3 regions of the Streptomyces avidinii genome follow, and region 1 is predicted to be linked to each of the others. Evidence: riboswitches for the same ligand, from Rfam matches in the RefSeq annotation. Region 1 holds a riboswitch; each other region holds the start of a gene.
The links. Region 1 has a riboswitch for cyclic di-AMP ahead of OG373_RS11445 (M23 family metallopeptidase). Riboswitches for the same ligand answer to the same signal wherever they lie in the genome.
Positions count from the first base shown of each region.

Region 1 (5,568 bases):
CCCGCGGGCCTGGACGGCGTGGCGACCATCATGGCGCGCGCGTTCTCCGAGGGCACCGACAAGCACTCCGCCGAGGAGTTCGCGGCCGAGCTGGAGCGCTGCGGCGCCACCCTCGACGCGCACGCCGACCACCCGGGCCTGCGGGTCTCGCTGGAGGTCCCGGCCTCCCGGCTGCCCAAGGCGCTCGGCCTGCTGGCCGAGGCGCTGCGCGCCCCGGCGTTCGCCGACGCCGAGGTCGACCGGCTGGTGCGCAACCGGCTCGACGAGATCCCGCACGAGCTGGCCAACCCGCAGCGCCGCGCCGCCAAGCAGCTCTCCAAGGAGCTCTTCCCGGCCACCCTGCGGATGTCCCGGCCGCGCCAGGGCACCGAGGAGACGGTCGCCCGGATCGACTCCGCCGCCGTACGCGCCTTCTACGAGGCCCACGTACGCCCCGCCACGGCCACCGCGGTGGTCGTCGGGGACCTGACCGGCATCGACCTGGACGCCGTGCTGGCGGACACCCTGGGCACCTGGACGGGCAACACCGCCGCGGCCCTCCCGGTGCCGCCGGTGACCGCCGACGACACCGGCCGCGTGGTCATCGTGGACCGGCCCGGAGCGGTCCAGACGCAGCTGCTGATCGGCCGGATCGGGGCGGACCGCCACGACCGGGTGTGGGCGGCCCAGGTGCTCGGCACGTACTGCCTGGGCGGCACCCTCACCTCGCGCCTGGACAAGGTGCTGCGCGAGGAGAAGGGGTACACCTACGGGGTGCGCGCCTTCGGCCAGGTGCTGCGCTCCACCGCGGACGGCAAGGGCGCCTCGATGCTCGCCATCAGCGGCTCGGTGGACACCCCGAACACCGGCCCCGCGCTGGAGGACCTCTGGAAGGTGCTGCGCACCCTCGCCGAGGGCGGTCTGACCGATGCCGAACGTGATGTCGCGGTCCAGAACTTGGTGGGCGTGGCCCCGCTGAAGTTCGAGACGGCGGCGTCGGTCGCGGGCACCCTCGCCGACCAGGTCGAGCAGGAACTGCCGGACGACTACCAGGCGCAGTTGTATGCCCAGCTGGCCGAAACCGGCACGGTGGAGGCGACTTCGGCGGTGGTGAAGGCCTTCCCGGCGGACCGGCTGGTCACCGTCCTGGTGGGCGACGCGGCGCTGATCGAGGAGCCCGTGCGGGCCCTCGGAATCGGTGAGGTCACGGTCGTCTCCAACTGACGCTCGGGCGACGGCCCCTTGAGGGCCGGCTGAAGGATTCAGCAAGGGGTTCTGGTGACTTGTTCACCAGAACCCCTTTTGTCCGTTTAGTGGTGAGGTTGCTTGTATGCGGTGTGGCGTACGCAACAAAAAGCCGTGTCTGTTTGGCGATTGACTGATGATCCGCCTAGCGTCGGCCGTGCTGTCCGTCAGTTGTGCCCGCCGCACCCGCGGCACCGGGCAGCGATCGCCGAGTCCCCGTCAGGCGCGAGCCTGGGGAGCCGGGGACCCACATAGTCCCTGGGGTGAATCGGACCCCCTCGCAAGAGGAGGCCCGTAGGAGACCTTCCTGCTCCGAACCCGTCAGCTAACCCGGTAGGCGAGAAGGAAGGAAAGGATCAAACCCTTCATGGCGTTTGGCAGTCGTCCCGCTGGTTCCGGTAAGCACCGTGGTTCCAGCCGTCTGAGCAAGAAGACCGCCGGTTACGCCGGTATCGCCGCGATCGCCACCACGGGTGTCGTCGGCTCCCTCGCCGCCCCGGCCTTCGCCGCGGACAACCACAGCAGCAACATCGGCATGGACAACGGCCTGGGTGCCGTCGTCGTCGCCGACGAGCTCGCGGGCGACATCTCCGAGCAGGCCGACGCCCAGCACCGCGCCGCCGAGCACGCCGCCGCCAAGGCTCAGGCCGAGGCGGACGCGAAGCAGAAGGCCGCGGAGGCCAAGCGCCTCGCCGAGGCCAAGGCGAAGGCCGAGCGCGAGGCCGCCGAGCGCGCCGCCCGCGAGGAGGAGCGCAAGCGCCTCAACACCTTCGTCGCCCCGGTGGACGGCTCGTACGTCAGCACGCAGTACCACGCGGGCGGCGGCATGTGGTCCTCCGGCAGTCACACGGGCATCGACTTCCACGCCGCCTCCGGCACCTCGGTCCACGCCGTCGGCGTCGGCACCGTCGTCGAGGCCGGCTGGGGTGGCGCGTACGGCAACAACGTCGTCATCAAGCACAACGACGGTACGTACACCCAGTACGGGCACATGACCTCGCTGAACGTCTCGGTCGGCCAGCAGGTCACCCCCGGCCAGCAGATCGGCCTGTCGGGCTCCACCGGCAACTCCAGCGGCCCGCACCTGCACTTCGAGGCCCGCACGGGCTCGCAGTACGGCTCGGACATCGACCCGATCGCGTACCTGCGCTCGCACGGCGTCGAACTCTGAGGCTGCGCCGCACCGCATCGGCTCCACCCTCCGCTTCACCGAGGACCCCGGCTCCCCGAGCCGGGGTCTTTGTGTTGCGCCCTTGTGCAAATGTTTCGCATTTTCGGCTGCTCTCGGAAATTATCGTGTGTTGCAATAGAGTCGCAGCACGCGCATGTGCGTGCAATGAGACTGGCAGTCGGAAATAGGCGGAGGTTCGGTCTTGCGTATTCCTGCGCACGCGGTATGCACAGCAATCCGCGACGACATCGTCTCCGGGGCGTTCGAGCCGGGCGCCCGGCTGACCGAGGAGGTACTGGCCCGCCGGTACGGGGTCTCGCGCGTCCCGGTCCGCGAGGCCCTGCGGACCCTGGAGTCCGAGGGCTTCGTGACCACGAGACGCCATGCGGGGGCCTGCGTGGCCGAGCCGACCGAGCAGGAGGCCGCGGACCTGCTGGAGCTGCGGATGCTGCTGGAGCCCCTGGCGGCCGCCAGGGCGGCCCGGCGGCGCACCGACGCGCACCTCAAGGTGCTGCGGGGGCTGGTCAGGCTGGGGCAGGAGCGGGCCAGACGGGGACAGGGGGAGGATCTGCGGTCCCTGGGCGGCTGGTTCCACGAGACGCTCGCACAGTCCTCCGGCAGCCCCGGGCTGATCGCGCTGCTCACGCAGATGCGGCACAAGATCGCCTGGATGTACGTGGTGGAGGCGCCGGCCCGGCCGGTGGACTCCTGGGCGGAGCACGGCGCGATCGTGGACGCGGTGGCGCGCGGGGACGCCGACCGGGCGCGGGCGCTGACCGCGGTCCACGCCGACCGGGCGGCGGGGGCGCACCGGCTGCGGCTCCGCGCGGCGGTGAGGACTTCGCAACCTGCCGTAAACATGTCGGGCGGCCGGCATTAACAGGAGCCGTATACAAAGGATGGAATCGCGCGAATTCGCTGTGCGGTGGCCGGTCGGATTGTGCGCCGGGCCCATTTGTCGTGCCGAATTCCCGCGGAGCTGAATTCGGCGTGCGCCGGGATTTCGGCCGGCTTCTTTCCGGTCGAGCGGGATTTCTCCGGGTCCGCTTCGGGGCGGGGCCTCGATCCGGGAGTGGCCGGACAGGGGCTGTTGCCGGGGCAGGGGCCCGGCCGGTCGACAGGGCCCCGGGCCGGATACGACGAAGCCGCGGTCCCGGGAGCGGGGGCCGCGGCTTCGTGCGTGAGGTCGAACCCGAAGGGTCAGACGGTCTCGGGGAGCTCCTCGAGACCCTCGGCGACCAGCTTCGCGAGGCGGTCGAGTGCGGCCTCCGCACCCTCGGCCTCGGAGGCGAGGACGATCTCCTCGCCGCCCTGGGCACCCAGGCCCAGAACCGCCAGCATGGAGCCGGCGTTGACGGGGTCGCCGCCGGACTTCGCGATGGTCACCGGGACGCCGGAAGCGGTCGTCGCACGGACGAAGATCGAGGCGGGACGAGCGTGCAGGCCCTCGGCCCAACCGACGTTGACGCGGCGCTCTGCCATGGTGATGCCCTTCAGGTTCTTACGGTTGTCTAGACCAGTCTCTCACGACGTCCGGAATGCTCGGACCGGCCCTCGGCCTGAATTTTTCGCCGCTCGACCTTCCCCAGCTTGCACTGGTTTGTCCGGTCCTGCCTAATGCGCCGCGCGAGCGCTGCACCGCCCTGTCCGGCCGTAAGGTAGGCCCATGACCATCGAGTCGGACCCCTCGTACCCGGCCCACTGGGAAGCCGATGTCGTCCTGCGCGACGGCGGTACCGCCCGGATCAGGCCCATCACCACCGAGGACGCGGGCCGGCTCGTCAGCTTCTACGAACAGGTCTCGGACGAGTCGAAGTACTACCGCTTCTTCGCTCCCTACCCCCGGCTCTCCGACCGCGACGTGCACCGCTTCACGCACCACGACTACGTGGACCGGGTCGGGCTCGCCGCGACCATCGGCGGGGAGTTCATCGGCACCGTCCGCTACGACCGCATCGGCCCCGACGGCCGGCCCGCCTCCGGGCCCGCCGACGAGGCGGAGGTCGCCTTCCTCGTCCAGGACGCCCACCAGGGCCGCGGGGTCGCCTCCACCCTCCTCGAACACATCGGCGCGGTGGCCCGCGAGCGCGGCATCCGGCGGTTCGCCGCCGAGGTGCTGCCCGCCAACAACAAGATGATCAAGGTGTTCACGGACGCCGGGTACCAGCAGAAGCGCAGCTTCGAGGACGGCTCCGTCCACCTCACGCTCGACCTCGAACCCACCGCCGAGTCCCTCGCCGTGCAGCGCGCCCGCGAACAGCGCGCCGAGGCCCACTCGGTGCAGCGGCTGCTCGCCCCCGGCTCGGTGGCCGTCGTCGGAGTCAGCCGGTCCGGCGCCGGCGTCGGCGCGGCCGCGGTGCGCAACCTCCGCGACAGCGGCTTCCGCGGCCATCTCTACGCCGTCAACGAAGCCGTCACCCGCGACCTGCTCGACGGCGTACGCGCCTACCCCACGATCGGGGCCGTCGGCGCCCCGGTGGACCTCGCGGTGATCGCGGTCCCGGCCGACCGGGTCCCCGAAGCGGTGGCCGCCTGCGGCGAGCACGGGGTGCAGGGGCTCGTCGTCCTGTCCGCCGGCTACGGGGAGAGCGGCCCGGCCGGGCTCGCCCGCCAGCGCGAACTGGTGCGGCAGGTGCGCTCGTACGGGATGCGGCTGATCGGCCCGAACGCCTACGGGGTGATCAACACCGCGCCGGACGTGGAACTCAACGCCTCCCTCACCCCGGCGCCGATGCCCACGCGCGGCCGGATCGGCCTGTTCACCCAGTCCGGGGCGATCGGGATCGCTCTGCTCTCCGGCCTGCTCCGGCGCGGCGAGGGACTGTCCTCCTTCGTCTCCGCGGGCAACCGGGCCGACGTCTCCGGCAACGACATCCTCCAGTACTGGTACGACGACGGGGCGACCGACGTCGCCCTGCTCTACCTCGAAACCCTCGGCAACCCGCGGAAGTTCACCCGCCTCGCCCGCCGGACGGCGGCCGTCAAGCCGGTGGTCGTCGCCAAGGGCGGCCGCCACAGCCCGGCCGGGCACGTCGTCCCCGGTACCAGGCTCCCGGAGGCCACCGTCTCCGCGCTGCTGCGGCAGGCCGGCGTGATCCGCGTCGACACGGTCACCGAGTTGGTGGACGTCGGCCTCCTGCTGGCCGCGCAGCCGCTGCCCGCCGGGCCCCGGA
Region 1 covers NZ_CP108863.1:2,654,145-2,659,712, reverse strand. The annotation lists gene OG373_RS11450 (M16 family metallopeptidase) at 1-1,203, shown strand, start outside; cyclic di-AMP (ydaO/yuaA leader) riboswitch at 1,421-1,579, shown strand; gene OG373_RS11445 (M23 family metallopeptidase) at 1,592-2,395, shown strand; gene OG373_RS11440 (GntR family transcriptional regulator) at 2,598-3,275, shown strand; gene OG373_RS11435 (HPr family phosphocarrier protein) at 3,596-3,877, opposite strand; gene OG373_RS11430 (GNAT family N-acetyltransferase) at 4,062-5,568, shown strand, end outside.

Region 2 (5,568 bases), 860 kb from region 1:
CCCCGGGCCGGACCGTGCACACCGGCGCGCTGACCGGATCCGACCACGTCGTCCGCGGACAGGAGCGCGCGCAGCTGCGCGCCACCGGCGCGATCGCGGTCGACATGGAGTCCGCGGCCACCCTGTGGGCCGCCACCAGGGGCGGTGACCGCCCCGTTGCGGCCGTCCGGGTGATCGTGGACGCTCCGGAGCACGAGCTCGTCCGTATCGGCACGGTTCGCGGGGGAATATCGGCCTTCCGTGTCCTGCGTGCCGTACTGCCCGCGTTTCATGAATGGCACCGTTCGTTGCTGCTCCCCAGGAGGTGAGCCAGATGGCCATGCCGCTGCGCCAGTCCATCAGGGTCGGGACGTATCTTCTCGAACAAAAGCTCCGCAAGCGCGAGAAGTTCCCCCTGATCGTCGAACTGGAACCGCTCTACGCCTGCAACCTGGCCTGTGAGGGGTGCGGGAAGATCCAGCACCCGGCCGGGGTGCTCAAGCAGCGCATGCCGGTCGCCCAGGCGGTCGGCGCCGTGCTGGAGTCCGGTGCGCCCATGGTGTCCATCGCGGGCGGCGAGCCCTTGATGCACCCGCAGATCCACGAGATCGTCCGACAGTTGGTGGCGCGCCGCAAGTACGTGTTCCTCTGCACCAACGCGATGCTGCTGCGCAAGAAGATCGAGAAGTTCACGCCTTCCCCGTACTTCGCCTTCGCCGTGCACATCGACGGGCTGCGCGAGCGCCACGACGAGTCGGTGGCCAAGGAGGGCGTGTTCGACGAGGCGGTCGCGGCCATCAAGGAGGCGAAGAGGCGCGGTTTCCGGGTGACGACCAACTCCACCTTCTTCAACACCGACACCCCGCAGACGATCATCGAGGTGCTCAACTACCTCAATGACGACCTCCAGGTCGACGAGATGATGATCTCGCCCGCCTACGCCTACGAAAAGGCTCCCGACCAGGAGCACTTCCTGGGCGTCGAGCAGACCCGGGAACTCTTCAGGAAGGCCTTCGCGGGTGGCAACCGGCGGCGCTGGCGGCTCAACCACTCCCCGCTCTTCCTGGACTTCCTGGAAGGAAAGGCCGATTTCCCCTGCACGGCCTGGGCCATTCCGAATTACTCCCTCTTCGGGTGGCAGCGCCCCTGCTATCTGATGAGCGACGGCTACGTGCCGACGTACCGCGAGCTCATCAATGACACCGACTGGGACAAGTACGGCCGCGGAAAGGACCCGCGCTGCGCGAACTGCATGGCGCACTGCGGCTACGAACCCACCGCCGTCCTCGCCACCATGGGCTCCCTCAAGGAGTCCCTGCGTGCGGCCCGGGAGACGATCGCCAGCAACCGGGACAAGTCGGCATGACCGCGCGGTCACCGGAGGAACGGGGCGGCCGGGGCAAGGGCTTCGACCTCGGCGCCCTGCTGGCCGAGCGCGGGGCCGAACGCTACGAGCTGCACGCCAGGCACCTCAACCACCAGCTGCCCCGGATGCTGCACACCATCGGCTTCGACAAGGTCTACGAGCGGGCCGAGGGCGCCCACTTCTGGGACGCCGAGGGCAACGACTACCTGGACATGCTGGCCGGGTTCGGGGTGATGGGCCTGGGCCGGCACCACCCGGTCGTCCGCCGCGCCCTGCACGACGTCCTGGACGCCCAGCTCGCCGACCTCACCCGTTTCGACTGCCAGCCGCTGCCCGGACTGCTGGCCGAGAAGCTGCTCTCGTACAGCCCGCACCTGGACCGGGTCTTCTTCGGCAACAGCGGTACCGAGGCCGTGGAGACGGCCCTGAAGTTCGCCCGGTACGCCACCGGGCGCCCCAGGATCCTCTACTGCGACCACGCCTTCCACGGGCTGACCACCGGCTCCCTCTCGGTGAACGGGGAGGGCGGCTTCCGCGACGGCTTCGCCCCGCTGCTCCCCGACACCAGGATCGCGCTGGGGGACCTCGCCGCCCTGGAGCGCGAGCTGAAGCGCGGGGACGTGGCCGCCTTCGTCGTCGAGCCGATCCAGGGCAAGGGGGTGCTGGCCGCCCCACCCGGTTTCCTGCTCGCCGCGCAGGAGATGCTGCACCGTCGCGGGGCGCTGCTGATCGCGGACGAGGTGCAGACCGGCCTCGGGCGTACCGGGGACTTCTACGCCTACCAGCACGAGCCGGGCGTGGAGCCGGACCTGGTGTGCGTGGCGAAGGCGCTGTCGGGCGGCTACGTGCCGGTCGGCGCCACCCTGGGCAAGGACTGGATCTTCAAGAAGGTCTACTCGTCCATGGACCGGGTCCTCGTGCACTCCGCGAGCTTCGGCTCCAACGCCCAGGCGATGGCGGCGGGCCTGGCGGTGCTGTCCGTCATGGAGGACGAGGAGGTCGTCGCCAACGCCCGGGCCATGGGCGACCTGCTGCGGGGGCGGCTCGCCGCGCTGGTCGACGAGTACGAGCTGCTGCACGAGGTGCGGGGGCGCGGGCTGATGATCGGCATCGAGTTCGGCCGGCCGTCCTCGCTGGGCCTGCGCAGCCGGTGGACCATGCTGCAGGCGGCCCGCAAGGGGCTCTTCGCGCAGATGGTCGTGGTGCCGCTGCTCCAGAAGCACCGGATCCTCACCCAGGTCTCCGGGGACCACCTGGAGGTGATCAAGCTGATCCCGCCGCTGATCGTGGACGAGCGGGACGTGGACCGGTTCGTCGGCGCCTTCCGCGAGGTCATGGACGAGGCGCACGGTGGGTCCGGGCTGATCTGGGACTTCGGCAGGACGCTGGTGAAGCAGGCCGTCGCCGCGCGCTGACGGCCTGCCGACCCGGCGGGGAACCGGTCCCCGCCGCGTCAGACCAGGAGCCGGTCGCGCAGCCGGTCGAGGGTCTCGGGCCGCAGCCCGAGGCCCTCCGTCAGGTAGCGGTCCACCCCGCCCCAGATCTCGTCGATGGTATCGAAGGCGGCCACCAGGTACTCGGCGCGGGCGTCGAAGAGCGGTGCGAGCAGCTCCATCACCTCGGGGGAGCGGGCGCCCGCCGACTCGTCGGTGCGGCGCACGCGGTAGCGGCGGTGCGGGGCGTTCGACTCCAGGTAGTCCGTGACGATCGCCTCGCGCTCGACGCCCAGCGCGAGCAGGGTGACGGCGATCGACAGGCCGGCCCGGTCCTTCCCGGCCGCGCAGTGCATGAGCGCGGGGACGCTGTCCTCGGCGAGGGCGTGCACGACTCGGCTGTGCTCGGCGGTGCGCTGCCGGATGATCCCGCGGTACGAGTTCGACATCCGGGCCGCCGCCTTGCCGTCGCCCAGGATCCCGCGCAGCTGGACGAGGTCGCCGTCGCGGACCAGCCGCCAGAACTCCCGCCCGTCGGCCGGGTCCGAGAGCGGGATGTTGACGTTCCGGACGCCGGGCAGTTCGACGTCCGGCCCCTCCAGGGCGTGGTCGGCGCCGTTGCGGAAGTCGAAGATGGTGTGGAGGCCGAGCGAGGCGAGGAACTCTGCATCGCTTTCGGTGGCATGTGCGAGATGTCCGCTTCGGAACAGTCGTCCCGTCATGACCGTTCGTCCATCGGAAGTCGGCAATCCGCCCACATCGCGGAAATTGCGCACTCCGGTCAGCTCCGGCTCCTGTATCTGCTGGGTCAAAACAACTCCTCCGCCGCGTCCTGGGTCCAGTGTCCGAATTACACTACTTGGCGCCAACTTGCCATATCCGGAGGCGAGATCGGGCACGTCCCCGTGAGCCAGATCATACGGTGACCGTGAGTGCCTGATCGCTAAAGGCGAATGGCCGGGTCGGGGCGGCTGTTGACGGTCGGGAATGGACAGAGGGTGACCGGAATTCCTCCGGTCCCTCATGCCTGTTATTCCGTCAGGGAATTCGCGGCTTGTAGGGCGTGGCCGCAAGGGATTACCTTCGCGATCGATCCGGGCGGAACGCCAAATCCTGCCGCCTCCCGGAAACCGCATCCGACCTATTCGTGCGGCAGGAGCGGGGGAACCAGGTAAGCCGCCGGCCCGGAGATCTTTTCACCGGGACGGCTCGGGGTGAAGCCGTTCATGTCCCGTACATGTACGGCCGGACATCTCCAGTCCGAACCCGACAGCTCACCTCGCAGGCGCCGGAGAGGAATTCGTCATGCCTGCAAAGGGTAAGCACCGCCGTCCCAAGTCCCTTTCCCTTTCGCGCGGTTTCGCCGTCGCCGGAACCGGTGGCGCCGCCCTCGCGCTGCCGCTGATCGGTGCCGCCGGCGCCCACGCGGCCGGTGCTCCGGCCGCCGCTCCCGCGGTGGCCCCCGCGGTGGCCCCGCAGGTTCCGGTCGCGCTGCGGACGGCGCCCGTCGCCGCCGTGCAGGCCGCGCCGTCCGTCTACACGGTGGTGCCGGGCGACTACCTCTCCAAGATCGCCGCGGAGCGCCACCTGTCCGGCGGCTGGGAGCAGCTGTACGCCGACAACCGCGAGGCCGTCGGCAGCAACCCGTCGCTGATCCACCCGGGCCTGAAGCTGACCCTCGGCGGTGCGGGCAAGGCGGCTCCGGCCCCGGCCGCCGCCGAGGCCGACGCGAAGCCGGCCCGGCAGGCCGCGCCGAAGCAGGAGCGCAAGCAGGCCCCGAAGGCCGCCCCGGCGCAGCGGGAAGCCGCCGCCGAGGCCCCGGCCGAGGCCCCCGCCGCACCGCAGTCGGCCGCCGGCTTCGTGGCCCCGGTCAGTGGCGGGATCTCCACCCAGTACAAGGTCGCCGGCAGCATGTGGTCCTCCGGCTACCACACCGGCGTCGACTTCATCGCCAGCTCCGGCACCAGCGTCAAGGCCGTCGGCGCGGGCACCGTGGTCTCCGCCGGCTGGAGCGGCTCGTACGGCAACGAGGTCGTCATCCGCCACGCGGACGGCAAGTACTCCCAGTACGCCCACCTCTCCCAGCTCTCCGTCTCCTCCGGCCAGAGCGTCACCGCCGGGCAGAGCATCGGCCTCTCCGGCTCCACCGGCAATTCGACCGGCCCGCACCTGCACTTCGAGATCCGCACGAGCCCGTCCTACGGCTCGGACCTGGACCCGATCGCGTACCTCCGCTCGAAGGGCGCGAGCCTCTGACGGCACCCGCCGACGGACCACGACACGCGTGAGGCCGGGACCCGAGGGGGGTCCCGGCCTCACGCGTACTTATTCCTTGTCCCGCGCGTGGTACAGATCACGGTCCGTCAACCCCTCATTACGTTGGCGTAGGTTGCTTGCGAGAGTGAAGGATGTTGTCCCGTGGCAGCGACGACGACGAAACTCAAGACCATCGGCTCGTACGCGGCGATCGGGGACAGCTTCACCGAAGGCGTGGGGGACCCGGGACCCGGGGATTCCTATCTCGGCTGGGCGGACCGGCTCGCCGTGCTCCTGGCCGACCAGCGCGAGGAACACGACTTCCGTTACGCGAATCTGGCGGTGCGGGGGAAGCTCCTCGACCAGATCGTGGCCGACCAGCTCCCGCGAGCCAAGGCCCTCGCGCCGGACCTCGTGACCTTCTGCGCGGGCGGCAACGACATCATCCGGCCCGGGACCGACCCGGACGACGTGGCGGAGCGCTTCGAGGCGGCCGTGGCCGACCTCACCGGGGCCGTCGGCCAGGTCATGATC
Region 2 covers NZ_CP108863.1:1,790,581-1,796,148, reverse strand. The annotation lists gene OG373_RS08025 (1-hydroxy-2-methyl-2-butenyl 4-diphosphate reductase) at 1-308, shown strand, start outside; gene hpnH (adenosyl-hopene transferase HpnH) at 314-1,345, shown strand; gene OG373_RS08015 (aspartate aminotransferase family protein) at 1,342-2,760, shown strand; gene OG373_RS08010 (tyrosine-protein phosphatase) at 2,799-3,590, opposite strand; cyclic di-AMP (ydaO/yuaA leader) riboswitch at 3,883-4,079, shown strand; gene OG373_RS08005 (LysM peptidoglycan-binding domain-containing M23 family metallopeptidase) at 4,084-5,034, shown strand; gene OG373_RS08000 (SGNH/GDSL hydrolase family protein) at 5,197-5,568, shown strand, end outside.
Region 2: another riboswitch for cyclic di-AMP. It lies ahead of OG373_RS08005 (LysM peptidoglycan-binding domain-containing M23 family metallopeptidase); the one in region 1 lies ahead of OG373_RS11445 (M23 family metallopeptidase).

Region 3 (5,568 bases), 2.6 Mb from region 1:
CCGGATGGAGTTCGTACCGCAGTCGACGGCGGCGACCCGGGTCATGCCCGCGGCTCCTCGTCGTCCGTCTTCTTCTCCCCGCACGGGACGACGCAGGGGCCCTTGGCCCACCACTCCGGCAGCATGGCGAGGGCCTCGTCGCCGAACGGGTTCACGCCGGGGCCGGCGGCCAAGGAGTGACCGACCAGCACGTGCAGGCACTTCACCCGGTCCGGCATGCCGCCGGCGCTCGGGAAGCCCTGGAGCACCTCGATGGCGTCGCGCCGCTGGATGTAGTCCTCGTGGGCGGCCTGGTAGGCGGCGGCCAGTTCCTTGTCCTCGGAGAGCCGGGCCTGCATCTCCTTCATCACGCCGTTGGCCTCCAGCGTGCCGATCGCGGAGGCCGCGCGCGGGCACGTCAGGTAGTACGTCGTCGGGAAGGGGGTGCCGTCGGGGAGCCGCGGGGCGGTCTCCACCACGTCCGGCTGCCCGCAGGGGCAGCGGTGCGCGATGGCGCGCAGCCCGCGCGGCGGGCGGCCGAGCTGCTGCTCGAACGCCTCGATGTCCGCGTCGGTCGGCTCGGTCCGGTCGGTCTGGGGCGGGGGCGTCTGCATGCCTGGAGGAAGTCTCTTCGTTCTCGTGGATGGGTGCTGCGGTACGGCGGTACGGGTCAGTCGCCGGGGCGGTCGGCCTTGTCGACGCCGTCCCAGACGTTGGAGTACCAGGGGCGGTCGGAGCCGGCGTGGCCGGTCCGGTGCGGTTCGGGGGGCTGGGCCCCGGGGTCGCTCATGATGTAGCTGATCTCTCCCGGGCGCAGGAAGTGCAGGTGCTTGCGCGCCTGCTGCTCCGCATAGGCGTCGTCCTGCCAGCGGGCCTTCTCGTCGCGGAGCCGCTCCAGGCGGTCCCGCGCGGCCGCGGCCGCCCGCTGCTGCTGCGCGATCTCCGAGCGCTGGGAGACGTACTGGCGCATCGGGTACGCGAGGGCGACGACCAGCGTACAGAGGACGAGCACCAGGAGCGCGGCGCGGCCGGTGAGCCGGCTGCGGCGGACCTGACGCCGCGACTGCGACCGGTAGACGTGGGCGGCGGTCCGCTCGCCGAGCTGCTTGAGCCTGGTCGCGGTGGAGAAGGTGGAGAACCGATCCCGGTTCCCGGCCATTGGTCCGCCTCCCCTAGGTACGCACTACGCAATACGTCCCCGCACACGGTACGGGACCGAGTGCGGGGACGTACGGAGGCCAGCCCCTCAGGGGGGTGATTAGCCCTTGAAGCGCGGGAAGGCGCTGCGGCCCGCGTACACGGCGGCGTCGTCGAGGATCTCCTCGATGCGCAGCAGCTGGTTGTACTTGGCGACACGGTCCGAGCGGGCCGGGGCGCCGGTCTTGATCTGACCGCAGTTCACGGCGACGGCGAGGTCGGCGATGGTGACGTCCTCGGTCTCACCGGAGCGGTGGGACATCATGCACTTGAAGCCGTTGCGCTGGGCCATCTCGACGGCGTCCAGGGTCTCGGTCAGCGAACCGATCTGGTTCACCTTCACGAGCAGGGCGTTCGCGGAGCCCTCCTCGATACCGCGGGCCAGACGCTCCGGGTTGGTGACGAACAGGTCGTCACCGACGATCTGGACCTTGGTGCCCAGCTTGTCGGTGAGGGTCTTCCAGCCGGCCCAGTCGTCCTCGTACAGCGGGTCCTCGATGGAGACCATCGGGTACGCGGAGACGAGCTCCTCGTAGTACTCGGTCATCTCGGCGGCCGAGCGGGACTGGCCCTCGAACTCGTACTTGCCGTCCTTGTAGAACTCGGACGCGGCGACGTCGAGCGCGAGCGCGATGTCCTTGCCCGGGGTGTAGCCGGCCTGCTTGATGGCCTCGACGATGAGGTCGAGCGCGGCGCGGTTGGACTCCAGGTTCGGGGCGAAGCCGCCCTCGTCGCCCAGGCCGGTGGAGAGGCCCTTGGTGTGCAGGACCTTCTTGAGGGTGTGGTAGACCTCGGCACCCCAACGCAGCGCCTCGGAGAAGGACTCCGCGCCGATGGGGGCGATCATGAACTCCTGGATGTCCACGTTGGAGTCGGCGTGCGACCCACCGTTGAGGATGTTCATCATCGGAACGGGCAGCAGGTGCGCGTTCGGACCGCCGAGGTAGCGGAAGAGCGGAAGGTCCGAGGCCTCGGACGCGGCGTGCGCGACGGCCAGGGACACGCCGAGGATGGCGTTGGCGCCGAGCGAGCCCTTGTTGTCGGTGGCGTCCAGGTCGAACATGGCCTGGTCGATCAGGCGCTGCTCGGTGGCGTCGTAGCCGACGAGCTCCGGGCCGATCTGCTCGATGACGGCGAGGACGGCCTTCTCGACACCCTTGCCGAAGTAACGGTTGGGGTCACCGTCACGGAGCTCGATGGCCTCGAAGGCACCGGTGGAGGCGCCGGACGGAACTGCAGCACGGCCGGTGCTGCCATCGTCGAGGCCCACCTCGACCTCGACCGTGGGGTTGCCTCGGGAGTCCAGGATTTCCCGGGCTACGACGACGTCGATGGACGGCACGAGCATCTCCTTCTGGGATGTGACGCTGGGTGTGCGGTGGCGTGTCAGGCCGTGGGATGGCCTTGCCGCCTAGAGCCTAACCGGCTCCGGGCACTCGACCGGCCGACCGCCCGGACCCTGGGACGAAAAAGGGCCCGAATACCCTTCTTCCGGGACATAGGTCTCTTGATCATCGGCATTTCGGGGCCGCACACGGCACCGCCCGACGCGTGGGGCACGCGCCGGGCGGTGGACATCCTGCACACAGTCAGCGGACCGCGGGTGCAGGGTTTTGCGGCATTTGCCGCACTGTTCAGCTGAGCTTCAGCTTCTGACCCGGGAAGATCAGGTCGGCGTCCGAGACGATGTCCTTGTTCAGCTCGAAGAGCTTCTCCCAGCCACCCTTGACGCCGTTGGCCTCGGCGATGGTGCCCAGGGTGTCGCCCGGCTTGACCTCGTACGAGCCGTTGCCGGTCTTCGGCGCGGCCGGAGTCTCGGTGCGCTCGGAGCGGGTGACCGGGGCCTCTGCGCGCTTGGTCTTCGGCGCGACCTTGGTCTCGGTCTTCTTCGTCTCGGTCTTCGGCTTCGACTGGGGCTTGTTCTGCGCCGGGGTCTCGGCACCGCCACCGTTGTAGGCGGAGCCCGACAGGCCCTTGCCGCAGGACGGCCAGGCACCCTTGCCCTGGCTCTTGAGGACCTTCTCCGCGACGGCTATCTGCTGCGCCTTGCTGGCCTGGTTGGCCTGCGGGGCGTACGACTTGCCGCCGAAGCCGGCCCACGTGGAGGACGAGAACTGCAGGCCGCCGTAGTAGCCGTTGCCCGTGTTGATGGCCCAGTTGCCGCCGGACTCGCACTGCGCGACCTTGTCCCACTCGGAAGCGGTGGCGGCGCTGGCGGTGCCCGCGGCCATCAGAGGCGCGGCCACGGCCACACCGGCGACACCGGCGAGCGTGACGATCCGGACAGACCGCTCGATTGCAGTACCGCGACGGTGCTTGCCCTTGCCGGAAAGCAGCATGGAGTTCTCCTCACCGACGCCTACGAGGTGAGCTGTCGGGTTCGGGCGAGTGAGTTGCCCGGCCGTGCGACCTAGCGCACGTCTTAACCCCAAGCCGGTGGCGTGACCGTCTCTCAACGGCCGCTCCCGGCACCTACCTTGGTTCCCCCGCTCCTGCCTTCGGCGCTTGACGCGACGACTGTTCCCCCCGTCCGCCGGCAGGATTCGGCGATGCGGTCGAAGGAGCCCGCGGTGGCGAGCGATTCAGAAGGTAGACAGGTCTCTCCCCGATGTTCAACGAGCAACATCGGGGAGAAACGGCCCCTACTTGCGCTCCCCGGAGGGATGTTTGCGCAGGTGAGGACGGGGTTTGCGGAAGCCCCGCGGCGAGACACGCCAGTTGACCGGAAGAGATGCATGTCTCACTTGCAGAAAAGCGACATTCAACTCTTTCCGGATAACTGAACTGCCCTTATTGCGTGGTTAGATCCAGGTTCTGGCCGGGCTTGATCAGATCGGCGTCCCCGCCGATGACCTGCTCATTGGCCTCGTAGAGACCGTTCCAGCCGCCCTTTACGCCCTTGGCGACCGCGATGGTCGCCAGGCTGTCGCCCACCTGGACCGTGTACGTGGGGCCCGACGCGGCGTCAGAGGGGGCCGTCGGCTCGGTCGCCGGGGCACCGCGGTGCTTGCCGCCGCCCCCTGCGGGAGTGGCGCCCAGCGTCTGCGGGGTCGCGGGGGACCCGGGGGTCGCAGGGGCCGACGGGTCGACCGGAGGCAGTCCGGGCGTGGCCGGCGGGGTCGTCGGCGCGGTCGGGTCCACCGGCAGCGTGGGCGCCGTCGGGTCGACGGGGGCCGGCGTGGTGGTCGGGTCGCCCGGCAGGGTCGGGGCCGTCGGGTCCACGGGAGGCGTCGTCGGGACGTCCGGCGCGGGCATGACGGGCAGTCCGACGGACGGGGCGTCGGGAATGAGGAAGGGGGTGCCGGACGGGGTCGGGGCCGGGGTCGGCGCGCCGTAGTCCGTGGACCGCACACCGCCGCCGGTGGACGGGACCACGTCGTCCGGGCGGGACGGGGCGGGGGCGAGAGGGCCCTTACCGCCGGGCAGACCGGGGTCGACCTGGGCGGCGGGGCTCTCCCGGTCCAGGCCGGCCGAGGCCGCGCACAGCGGCCACGCCTGCGGACCGGTGGACTTCAGCACCCGCTCGGCCACCGCGATCTGCTGGGACCGGCTCGCAAGGTCGGGGCGCTCGGCGAATTCGAGACCGCCGGCACCCTGCCACTCCTCCTGGGTGAACTGGAGTCCGCCGTAGGCGCCGCTGCCGGAGTTGGCACTCCAGGAGCCACCGCTCTCGCACTCGGCGACCTTGTCCCATGTGGACGTGTCGGCAGCGGTGGCGCTGGTGGCCGCGAGCAGCGGCATGGCCAGTGCGGAGCCAGTGACTCCGGCTGTGACGACCAGCGCGGGGACCTGGCGGGGGCGTCTGTGACGGCCGTTCCCGGAACGCATGTAGGTGCACCTTTCGCATAACAGCTCGGTAACGGCAGAACCTAGCGGCCTTCGAACGATTGTCACAAGTTCAAGCTGGATCTGACTTTTAATCAGACTCCGCTTAAGTGTTTTGAGCCGTGAAGCGAACGGGAAGAGTGCGCAGTCCCCGCATGATCAACCCCCCACGCCAGCGCAGGTCTTGGGACGGAACAGCAAGTTCCAGATCGGGCAGGCGTGTCAGCAGGGTGGCGAGCGCGGTCTGCCCTTCGAGCCGGGCGAGCGGGGCGCCGAGGCAGTAGTGGATGCCGTGGCCGTACCCGAGGTGCTGATTGTCGGTGCGGGAGAGGTCGAGGGTGTCCGGGTCCGCGAACCGCTCGGGGTCCCGGTCGGCGGCCGCGAGGACGACCAGCACCGGATCGCCGGCGGCGACGGACATGCCGCCGAGAGTCAGCGGCTCGGTGGCGAACCGCCAGGTCGCCAGCTCCACGGGGCCGTCGTAGCGCAGCAGTTCCTCGACCCCGGTGGCCAGCAGCGCGCTCTCGCCGGCCGCGAGGGAGGCCTGCAGGCGCTCGCGCTGGTCGG
Region 3 covers NZ_CP108863.1:5,292,482-5,298,049, reverse strand. The annotation lists gene OG373_RS23785 (exopolyphosphatase) at 1-45, opposite strand, end outside; gene OG373_RS23780 (DUF501 domain-containing protein) at 42-593, opposite strand; gene OG373_RS23775 (septum formation initiator family protein) at 650-1,138, opposite strand; gene eno (phosphopyruvate hydratase) at 1,238-2,524, opposite strand; gene OG373_RS23765 (transglycosylase family protein) at 2,811-3,515, opposite strand; cyclic di-AMP (ydaO/yuaA leader) riboswitch at 3,518-3,690, opposite strand; gene OG373_RS23760 (transglycosylase family protein) at 3,967-5,004, opposite strand; gene OG373_RS23755 (cytochrome P450) at 5,108-5,568, opposite strand, start outside.
Region 3: another riboswitch for cyclic di-AMP. It lies ahead of OG373_RS23765 (transglycosylase family protein); the one in region 1 lies ahead of OG373_RS11445 (M23 family metallopeptidase).